One region of the Lysinibacillus sp. 2017 genome, then DNA from elsewhere that is predicted to be linked to it. Evidence: a T-box and tRNA genes for the amino acid it is inferred to sense, from the RefSeq annotation. Region 1 holds a T-box; the other regions hold tRNA genes.
The links. A T-box is a leader RNA that pairs with one kind of tRNA and senses whether it is charged. The one in region 1 lies ahead of serS (serine--tRNA ligase), so its partner is inferred to be a tRNA-Ser.
Positions count from the first base shown of each region.

Region 2: it encodes a tRNA-Ser, which carries the amino acid that the T-box ahead of serS (serine--tRNA ligase) is inferred to sense. The anticodon was not compared.
Region 3: it encodes a tRNA-Ser, which carries the amino acid that the T-box ahead of serS (serine--tRNA ligase) is inferred to sense. The anticodon was not compared.

Region 1 covers NZ_CP029002.1:21,334-24,582, reverse strand. Annotated here, with positions in the region: gene DCE79_RS00080 (cysteine hydrolase family protein) at 1-6, shown strand, start outside; gene serS (serine--tRNA ligase) at 376-1,668, opposite strand; T-box leader at 1,847-2,062, opposite strand; gene DCE79_RS00070 (MocR-like pyridoxine biosynthesis transcription factor PdxR) at 2,215-3,249, shown strand, end outside.
Region 2 covers NZ_CP029002.1:226,034-229,282, forward strand. Annotated here, with positions in the region: rRNA gene DCE79_RS00995 (23S ribosomal RNA) at 1-817, shown strand, start outside; rRNA gene rrf (5S ribosomal RNA) at 917-1,032, shown strand; tRNA gene DCE79_RS01005 (tRNA-Val) at 1,043-1,118, shown strand; tRNA gene DCE79_RS01010 (tRNA-Thr) at 1,129-1,204, shown strand; tRNA gene DCE79_RS01015 (tRNA-Lys) at 1,212-1,287, shown strand; tRNA gene DCE79_RS01020 (tRNA-Gly) at 1,334-1,408, shown strand; tRNA gene DCE79_RS01025 (tRNA-Leu) at 1,416-1,504, shown strand; tRNA gene DCE79_RS01030 (tRNA-Arg) at 1,529-1,605, shown strand; tRNA gene DCE79_RS01035 (tRNA-Pro) at 1,632-1,708, shown strand; tRNA gene DCE79_RS01040 (tRNA-Ala) at 1,716-1,791, shown strand; tRNA gene DCE79_RS01045 (tRNA-Ser) at 1,811-1,903, shown strand; tRNA gene DCE79_RS01050 (tRNA-Asp) at 1,926-2,001, shown strand; tRNA gene DCE79_RS01055 (tRNA-Phe) at 2,024-2,099, shown strand; tRNA gene DCE79_RS01060 (tRNA-Ile) at 2,112-2,188, shown strand; tRNA gene DCE79_RS01065 (tRNA-Asn) at 2,199-2,274, shown strand; tRNA gene DCE79_RS01070 (tRNA-Glu) at 2,277-2,348, shown strand; gene DCE79_RS01075 (S-layer homology domain-containing protein) at 2,497-3,249, opposite strand, start outside.
Region 3 covers NZ_CP029002.1:2,855,314-2,858,562, reverse strand. Annotated here, with positions in the region: tRNA gene DCE79_RS14035 (tRNA-Thr) at 1-76, shown strand; tRNA gene DCE79_RS14030 (tRNA-Lys) at 84-159, shown strand; tRNA gene DCE79_RS14025 (tRNA-Gly) at 206-280, shown strand; tRNA gene DCE79_RS14020 (tRNA-Leu) at 288-376, shown strand; tRNA gene DCE79_RS14015 (tRNA-Arg) at 402-478, shown strand; tRNA gene DCE79_RS14010 (tRNA-Pro) at 485-561, shown strand; tRNA gene DCE79_RS14005 (tRNA-Ala) at 570-645, shown strand; tRNA gene DCE79_RS14000 (tRNA-Met) at 669-742, shown strand; tRNA gene DCE79_RS13995 (tRNA-Ile) at 750-826, shown strand; tRNA gene DCE79_RS13990 (tRNA-Ser) at 849-941, shown strand; tRNA gene DCE79_RS13985 (tRNA-Met) at 990-1,064, shown strand; tRNA gene DCE79_RS13980 (tRNA-Asp) at 1,068-1,143, shown strand; tRNA gene DCE79_RS13975 (tRNA-Phe) at 1,149-1,224, shown strand; tRNA gene DCE79_RS13970 (tRNA-Gly) at 1,228-1,301, shown strand; tRNA gene DCE79_RS13965 (tRNA-Ile) at 1,307-1,383, shown strand; tRNA gene DCE79_RS13960 (tRNA-Asn) at 1,393-1,468, shown strand; tRNA gene DCE79_RS13955 (tRNA-Ser) at 1,483-1,573, shown strand; tRNA gene DCE79_RS13950 (tRNA-Glu) at 1,576-1,647, shown strand; tRNA gene DCE79_RS13945 (tRNA-Val) at 2,600-2,675, shown strand; tRNA gene DCE79_RS13940 (tRNA-Thr) at 2,686-2,761, shown strand; tRNA gene DCE79_RS13935 (tRNA-Lys) at 2,769-2,844, shown strand; tRNA gene DCE79_RS13930 (tRNA-Leu) at 2,864-2,948, shown strand; tRNA gene DCE79_RS13925 (tRNA-Gly) at 2,992-3,066, shown strand; tRNA gene DCE79_RS13920 (tRNA-Leu) at 3,075-3,163, shown strand; tRNA gene DCE79_RS13915 (tRNA-Arg) at 3,189-3,249, shown strand, end outside.

The DNA of each region.
Region 1 (3,249 bases):
ATTTAAGAATTTTTAGGTCCATTTAATCGTCCAAAGGTAGTTTTAGAATACTGCTTTGCTCAGCTTAAAGTATCTATACGTACTACTCAATAATTAAAGAATAATTTTTCGGATAACCTTATGAACTAATGTACTTAAACATAAGGTTGCGTTAGTTGAAGAAAATAAACCCAAAAAAAGTGATGGATTATTCCATCACTTTTTCTAATGCTATTTTGTTGTTAATATCAATGTGATTAACATCACCAGTAGGGGTTCGATTTATCCTTTTGCACCTCTCAACCGAACCCGTTATTTTCACATGTACTTCTTTTTTTACGAAAAAAAGCCTTAAGAGTGAGATAAATCTCATACTCTTAAGGCTTTTACTAACTATTATTTTGCAGAAATAACTTCTACGCCGCCCATGTATGGACGTAATACTTCTGGAATCACAACTGATCCATCTGCTTGTTGGAAGTTTTCTAAAATTGCTGCTACCGTACGACCAATTGCAAGGCCTGAACCGTTTAATGTGTGCACGTATTCTGGTTTTGCATTTGCTTCACGACGGAAACGGATGTTGGCACGACGCGCTTGGAAATCTTCAAAGTTTGAACAAGAAGAAATTTCACGGTACATGTCTTGCGCTGGAATCCATACTTCTAAATCGTATTTTTTCGCAGCAGTGAAGCCTAAGTCAGCTGTACACATTTTTAATTTACGATAAGGTAAGCCTAATAATTGTAATACTTTTTCAGCGTGACCTGTTAAAAGTTCTAATTGTTCATAAGAATCTTCTGGTTTTACAAAGCGTACTAATTCGACTTTGTTAAATTGGTGCTGGCGGATTAAACCGCGCGTATCACGACCTGCAGAACCTGCTTCTGAACGGAAGTTAGCGCTATAAGCTGTGAATGCTTGTGGTAGCATATCCGCTGATAAAATTTCATCACGGTAATAGTTTGTTACTGGTACTTCAGCCGTTGGAATTAAGAAGTAATCCACTTCATCTTCTTCACGCACTAATTTGAATACGTCCTCTTCGAACTTCGGTAATTGTCCAGTACCGATTAAACTATCACGGTTAACGATTTGTGGAGGCATCATTTCTGTATAACCATGGTTATCAGAATGTAAGTCCATCATGAAGCTAATTAATGCACGTTCTAAACGAGCGCCTAAGCCTTTATAGAATAAGAATCGGCTACCTGTTACTTTTGCGCCGCGCTCAAAGTCCACGATATCTAAATCTTTTGCGATATCCCAGTGTGGTTTCGCTTCAAATTCAAATGTCGGTACATCGCCCCATTTATATGCTTCCACATTATCATCTTCTTCCATACCAACTGGCACAGATTCATGTGGAATGTTTGGTAGACGCATCATCATATCTTTGAATTCTTCTTCGATTGCGTTAAGTTCAGCATCTAATGCTTTAATTTCATCGCCTACTTCACGCATACGTGCGATGACGCCACTTGCATCCTCTTTGTTACGTTTCATTACAGAAATTTGCTCTGATACTTTGTTACGCTCTGCTTTTAATTCCTCAGTTTTTGCGATTAGCTCACGACGTTTTGTGTCTAAGTTTTCGAAGTTATCTAAGTTTCCTAAGTCTTCATTACGTGTTAAAAGCATTTTTTTCACTTCTTCAAAATTGTCGCGTACACGTTTAATATCTAACATATTGATTCCTCCTAATGGTTTTGAAATGATGATCCTGAGCGCTTTCACGCGTTAATGTTAGTGGTTCAATTCCACTGGGGCTAATCTGTAACATCGGCCGAGGCTTTATTTCCTAAATCAAGTGTTAAAAACATATAATTCAGGAAAAAATAAGCACAAAAAAAGCCCTCAATCCCTATGAAGGGACGAGAGCTACCCGCGTTGCCACCCTAATTGAATAGAAAAAATCTATTCCACTTAACATTTAACGACTCTGGTAAGCCGGCTTAAGCCTACTAAATTTTCAGCAAAAGCATCTCAAGGACGGATTCACAAGTGTTTTTATCAGCTTCCACCACCCGCTGACTCTCTTTGAAAAAACGCGCTTGTTACTACTTCCTATCATCGAATTCATTTATAAATTTAAATTTACTGTACTATATACGCTACCTTTTTGCAAGTTCTCACTAATAGAATCCGGTATAACATTTTGTACGCTATACTTTTTTGACCTTATCAATTAATATAAAAAACATATATCCACTATGGTCAAAGGGAGGTACACGAATGTTATTTTTCCAATTACAAAAGGAAAATACAATTCCACTATATGAACAACTTTATATTGGAATAAAAAATGCCATCATTTCTCAGCAGCTTGCCGTTGGGTCTCGTCTTTCTTCTAAACGTGAGCTTGCAGATTTTTTTAATATTAGCCAAACAACGGTTGAGCTTGCCTATGCTCAGCTTGTCGCAGAAGGTTACATTACATCAAAACCACGCATTGGTTATTTTGTAGAGGAAATTGATGAATTACCACTTATAACATCCCAAAAATCAGCCGTTCAACTTCAGCAAGCCGAAGTTCTCCCTGAGAAAACATATGCCATTGATTTTTCATCCGCAAAAATCGATGAAGATGCCTTCCCCTTTTCAACATGGCGCAAATATGCAAAAGATGTACTTGATATACCATTTAAGCATCTATTACAAACTGGGGAGCGACAAGGTGAGCTTGCTTTACGTATTGAGATCGCCAATTACTTACATCAATCACGTGGTATTGACTGTAATCCAGAGCAAATTGTCATTGGATCGGGTACTGAACAGCTATTACCGATGATTTTAAAGTTATTCGGCGATAACGCTATGTTGGCATTGGAAAATCCAGGTTACTCACCAATTCCGCGTAATCAGTTAGAGCCTTTAGCGATACCCATCGATGTTGACGAAGATGGTCTCATCGTTGAACAATTACAAAAAACAGCTGCTAACATCGTGTACGTAACACCCTCACATCAATTTCCAACGGGTGCCGTACTGTCAGCAAATCGACGAACGCAACTGTTAAAATGGGCAGCACAAGCACCGAATCGCTATATTATAGAAGATGATTATGATAGCGAGTTTCGTTATATCGGCAAACCAATTCCCGCACTACAGGGCTTAGATCAAAATGACCGTGTTATATATTTAAGCACGTTCACAAAATCACTCATGCCATCCCTACGCGTCGCATTTTTCGTGTTGCCGCCAACATTAGTGAAGGTTTATCAAGACAGTTTCAATTACTATTCATCCACCGTACCTCGCTTTGAACAG
Region 2 (3,249 bases), 200 kb from region 1:
GCCTGATATTGAATTTTGGTACAACTTGTACAGAATAGGTAGGAGCCAGAGATTCCGGAGCGCCAGCTTCGGAGGAGGCGTCAGTGGGATACTACCCTGGTTGTATTGAACTTCTAACCCATACCCCTTAGCGGGGTAGGAGACAGTGTCAGGCGGACAGTTTGACTGGGGCGGTCGCCTCCTAAAGAGTAACGGAGGCGCCCAAAGGTTCCCTCAGAATGGTTGGAAATCATTCGAAGAGTGTAAAGGCATAAGGGAGCTTGACTGCGAGACCTACAAGTCGAGCAGGGTCGAAAGACGGGCTTAGTGATCCGGTGGTTCCGCATGGAAGGGCCATCGCTCAACGGATAAAAGCTACCCCGGGGATAACAGGCTTATCTCCCCCAAGAGTCCACATCGACGGGGAGGTTTGGCACCTCGATGTCGGCTCATCGCATCCTGGGGCTGTAGTCGGTCCCAAGGGTTGGGCTGTTCGCCCATTAAAGCGGTACGCGAGCTGGGTTCAGAACGTCGTGAGACAGTTCGGTCCCTATCCGTCGTGGGCGTAGGAAATTTGAGAGGAGCTGTCCTTAGTACGAGAGGACCGGGATGGACACACCGCTGGTGTACCAGTTGTTCTGCCAAGAGCATCGCTGGGTAGCTATGTGTGGACGGGATAAGTGCTGAAAGCATCTAAGCATGAAGCCCCCCTCAAGATGAGATTTCCCATTACGCAAGTAAGTAAGACCCCTGAAAGACGATCAGGTAGATAGGTTCGAGGTGGAAGTGTGGTGACACATGGAGCTGACGAATACTAATCGGTCGAGGACTTAACCACATTTTATTGCACAACTCAATGAAACGTTTATCCAGTTTTGAAAGAACAATTCTTTCTACATATACACGGATGTTCTTTAACATGACATCCATGTCATAGTGAAGTGATGATGGCAAAGAGGTCACACCTGTTCCCATACCGAACACAGAAGTTAAGCTCTTTAGCGCCGATGGTAGTTGGGGGTTTCCCCCTGTGAGAGTAGGACGTCGCTTCGCTAGAATATATGGAGGATTAGCTCAGCTGGGAGAGCACCTGCCTTACAAGCAGGGGGTCGGCGGTTCGAGCCCGTCATCCTCCACCATTTCTATAGTGCCGGTGTAGCTCAGTTGGTAGAGCAACTGACTTGTAATCAGTAGGTCGAGGGTTCGACTCCTTTCGCCGGCACCACTATAGAGTGCCATTAGCTCAGTTGGTAGAGCATCTGACTTTTAATCAGAGGGTCGAAGGTTCGAGTCCTTCATGGCACACCAGTTTTTAATTTCATAACTGTCAGAATAAAAATATCTTATGCATTTTGCGGAAGTAGTTCAGTGGTAGAACACCACCTTGCCAAGGTGGGGGTCGCGAGTTCGAACCTCGTCTTCCGCTCCAAAAAAATGCCGGGGTGGCGGAACTGGCAGACGCACAGGACTTAAAATCCTGCGGTGAGTGATCACCGTGCCGGTTCGATTCCGGCCCTCGGCACCATTTTTACTTTAAACAAAAAATTTAGCGCTCGTAGCTCAATTGGATAGAGCATCTGACTACGAATCAGAAGGTTGTAGGTTCAAGTCCTGTCGAGCGCACCATATATTTTTAAATGAAATGACAAATTCGGAATGTAGCTCAGCTTGGTAGAGCACTTGGTTTGGGACCAAGGGGTCGTAGGTTCGAATCCTGTCATTCCGACCATTATAATGGGGCCTTAGCTCAGCTGGGAGAGCGCCTGCCTTGCACGCAGGAGGTCAGCGGTTCGATCCCGCTAGGCTCCACCATATATTTATTTTTTTCTTCGGAGGTATACCCAAGTCTGGCTGAAGGGATTAGTCTTGAAAACTAACAGGCGGGTTAAACCGCGCGGGGGTTCGAATCCCTCTACCTCCTCCATTTTCATAATTTACTTAATGTTGGTCCCGTGGTGTAGCGGTTAACATGCCTGCCTGTCACGCAGGAGATCGCCGGTTCGATCCCGGTCGGGACCGCCATTTTTTTATGAAATTTTATAGTGGGTTTGTAGCTCAGTTGGTAGAGCATTAGATTGAAGCTCTAAGTGTCGGCGGTTCGATTCCGTCCAAACCCACCATATTTTTTATATGGGCCTATAGCTCAGCTGGTTAGAGCGCACGCCTGATAAGCGTGAGGTCGATGGTTCGAGTCCATTTAGGCCCACCATATAAATTGTTCCGAAGTAGCTCAGTTGGTAGAGCATCCGGCTGTTAACCGGCAGGTCGTAGGTTCGAGTCCTACCTTCGGAGCCATTGGCCCGTTGGTCAAGCGGTTAAGACACCGCCCTTTCACGGCGGTAACACGAGTTCGATTCTCGTACGGGTCATATATATAAAGAAGCACATCGCATTTGCGGTGTGCTTTTTTGTTCTAGTGGATAAGAAAGTATAAATTTCTAAGGAAATGTGAATAAGATAAGCAATAACAGGCTACTTCAATTGTACAAATTGAAGTAGCCTGTTATTTTAGTTTAATTAACGTTTTAATATGCCATTGAAATTTGTACCTTTGTCACGTGCATTTTCACAGTTAAACTCAGTAGTTTTTATGCCAGTACCTTGTTTTTGGAATTCAATAATACAACGGTCACCATTGCTGGTCTTTGACATGCGTGCCTTTGTATCGGATACAATCGTTGCTGTTCCTTCTGCAGAACCAGAAGCCCAACCGTCAAACGTATTGTATGCAACAGAGAAACTATTTTTTGTGCTATTTGTAATCGTTAAGAAACGACCTTTTGAATCGGTAGCATCTGACTCGTATGAATAATCCCCGTTCCATGTTTTGCTTGGATTTTTATCTGGGGTTAGGGACCAGTTTTTTCCTTTACGTAATGATGAGTCAACTGCGTTTCGTGCGTTGTTTGCTCTTGTATTTAGAGCAACGCCATTGGGATTACTATAACTGTTTTCAGCTGGATCTGAGATATAAAAGTAGGTTTTCGATTGTAAATTGAAGAATAGTGCTACGACTTGTGCGCGTGTTAAATTATTCGTTGCACCGTAAAACTTCGCTAAATTTGTATATTCATACTGTGGATACTGGCCGGACGAGATCCCGTGGTCTACTAAAAAGCGAATGGACTGGTTTAAATTAGCTTTCCCTTCTGCTACATACGCAATCGCTTGGGCAACAACGCCACGTTTAATGGGTTGCTCGCGAATGGTATTATCGAAATAGCCGTTCAATGGCACTTGATAAGCTGCTAATGTATTGTAGTTTGGGTC
Region 3 (3,249 bases), 900 kb from region 1:
GCCGGTGTAGCTCAGTTGGTAGAGCAACTGACTTGTAATCAGTAGGTCGAGGGTTCGACTCCTTTCGCCGGCACCATTATAGAGTGCCATTAGCTCAGTTGGTAGAGCATCTGACTTTTAATCAGAGGGTCGAAGGTTCGAGTCCTTCATGGCACACCAGTTTTTAATTTCATAACTGTCAGAATAAAAATATCTTATGCATTTTGCGGAAGTAGTTCAGTGGTAGAACACCACCTTGCCAAGGTGGGGGTCGCGAGTTCGAACCTCGTCTTCCGCTCCAAAAAAATGCCGGGGTGGCGGAACTGGCAGACGCACAGGACTTAAAATCCTGCGGTGAGTGATCACCGTGCCGGTTCGATTCCGGCCCTCGGCACCATTTTTACTTTAAACAAAATAATTTAGCGCTCGTAGCTCAATTGGATAGAGCATCTGACTACGAATCAGAAGGTTGTAGGTTCAAGTCCTGTCGAGCGCACCATTTTTTCGGAATGTAGCTCAGCTTGGTAGAGCACTTGGTTTGGGACCAAGGGGTCGTAGGTTCGAATCCTGTCATTCCGACCACTATTAATGGGGCCTTAGCTCAGCTGGGAGAGCGCCTGCCTTGCACGCAGGAGGTCAGCGGTTCGATCCCGCTAGGCTCCACCATAAAGTAACCAAATAAAGATCCTGGCGGTGTAGCTCAGTTGGCTAGAGCACTCGGTTCATACCCGAAAGGTCGTGGGTTCGACTCCCTCTGCCGCCATCTTAAAGGACCTTTAGCTCAGTTGGTTAGAGCAGACGGCTCATAACCGTCCGGTCACAGGTTCGAGTCCTGTAAGGTCCACCAGTAAAACAATATATAATATTTCGGAGGTATACCCAAGTCTGGCTGAAGGGATTAGTCTTGAAAACTAACAGGCGGGTTAAACCGCGCGGGGGTTCGAATCCCTCTACCTCCTCCATTTTTAAAAAAAGCATGGTGTCTGAAAGACTCAACTAAATAGTATTGTCGCGGGGTGGAGCAGTGGTAGCTCGTCGGGCTCATAACCCGAAGGTCACAGGTTCAAGTCCTGTCCCCGCAACCAAATGGTCCCGTGGTGTAGCGGTTAACATGCCTGCCTGTCACGCAGGAGATCGCCGGTTCGATCCCGGTCGGGACCGCCATTTGTGGGTTTGTAGCTCAGTTGGTAGAGCATTAGATTGAAGCTCTAAGTGTCGGCGGTTCGATTCCGTCCAAACCCACCATATGCGGGTGTAGTTTAATGGTAAAACCTCAGCCTTCCAAGCTGATGTCGTGAGTTCGATTCTCATCACCCGCTCCAAAATAGGGCCTATAGCTCAGCTGGTTAGAGCGCACGCCTGATAAGCGTGAGGTCGATGGTTCGAGTCCATTTAGGCCCACCATAGTATTATTCCGAAGTAGCTCAGTTGGTAGAGCATCCGGCTGTTAACCGGCAGGTCGCAGGTTCGAGTCCTGCCTTCGGAGCCATTTTTATGTAAAGTGGGGAAGTACCCAAGCGGCTCAAGGGGCGCCCCTGCTAAGGGTGTAGATCGCGTAAGCGGTGCGAGGGTTCGAATCCCTCCTTCTCCGCCATTGGCCCGTTGGTCAAGCGGTTAAGACACCGCCCTTTCACGGCGGTAACACGAGTTCGATTCTCGTACGGGTCATAATAGAAAAAGCGCTAGATACAAAATTGTATCTAGCGCTTTTTCGTATAATTAAAAGTTTTTTTGAACTATTTGGTTCTGTAATATTTGTTGGGTTAGTCTTACAAATATTATATTTTTCTAATAGGTATAGATATTCCTATATATGCGCATTATTGTGTGGTGATAAGTGTGAGGAACTGGCAGCTGAACGCATAGAAGATATGAGAAATACTTTTGTTATGCGTAAGTTAAATGAGAAGATAACGCCTTTATATGACAAATTTTTATTGGGAGACTTACAAGTAGATAGTCTTTAGAAAAATGTTAAAAATTAGAGGGTCAAAAGTTTTCAGGTTATCAATGATTTTTCTAAGAGGAAGTTGAAGAAAATAATTTTTCTGAAATAACTTATAGATTTAATCGATTAGTTGAAAAGATAGAACTGGGAAATGCAACAGTTACTCGAGTAGCATTTTCAATTTACGTTGGCCGTGTTCTAAAAGAACCAAAATTAATTTTATCTGTAGTAATTGGCTATTTGTATTATGCCAAATATTTTAACATAATAAATAGTTCAAAAAGAAAAGAGAGTATATATTTTTGGATATAATTGTTTGTATTAAGAACAAGAATTATAGTTAAAATGAATGGAGAGTATTTTTTAGAAAATTGATAATTATTTATTATTTAAACGTTTTTGTAACACATTAACAGCATTTTAAATAATTATTTTTAAAAAGCACAAAACAACTATTGAAAAAATACTGCGTACATATTAAACTTTCGTTATGCCAAGAAATCGTTTTCATTAGGAGACGGAGCTAGTTAATGGCAACGATAGAAAATAATAAAAGTTTTTCTAAAAAGTTTTTAAAAACTATTGCACCATCTTAAAAAAACTGTTATTATAAATCTTGTCCTTAAGAGAAAGGACATGCGGTTATAATAATGTAACTTCAACATATCCCATGGAGGATTAGCTCAGCTGGGAGAGCACCTGCCTTACAAGCAGGGGGTCGGCGGTTCGAGCCCGTCATCCTCCACCATTTCTATAGTGCCGGTGTAGCTCAGTTGGTAGAGCAACTGACTTGTAATCAGTAGGTCGAGGGTTCGACTCCTTTCGCCGGCACCATTATAGAGTGCCATTAGCTCAGTTGGTAGAGCATCTGACTTTTAATCAGAGGGTCGAAGGTTCGAGTCCTTCATGGCACACCAGTTTTATAATATGTCTGCTGCGGGTGTGGCGGAATTGGCAGACGCACTAGACTTAGGATCTAGCGCCGCAAGGCGTGGGGGTTCGACTCCCTTCACCCGCACCATTTAATTTCATAACTGTCAGAATAAAAATATCTTATGCATTTTGCGGAAGTAGTTCAGTGGTAGAACACCACCTTGCCAAGGTGGGGGTCGCGAGTTCGAACCTCGTCTTCCGCTCCAAAAAAAATGCCGGGGTGGCGGAACTGGCAGACGCACAGGACTTAAAATCCTGCGGTGAGTGATCACCGTGCCGGTTCGATTCCGGCCCTCGGCACCATTTTTACTTTAAACAAAATAATTTAGCGCTCGTAGCTCAATTGGATAGAGCATCTGACTACGAATCAGAAGGTTGTAGGTTCAAGT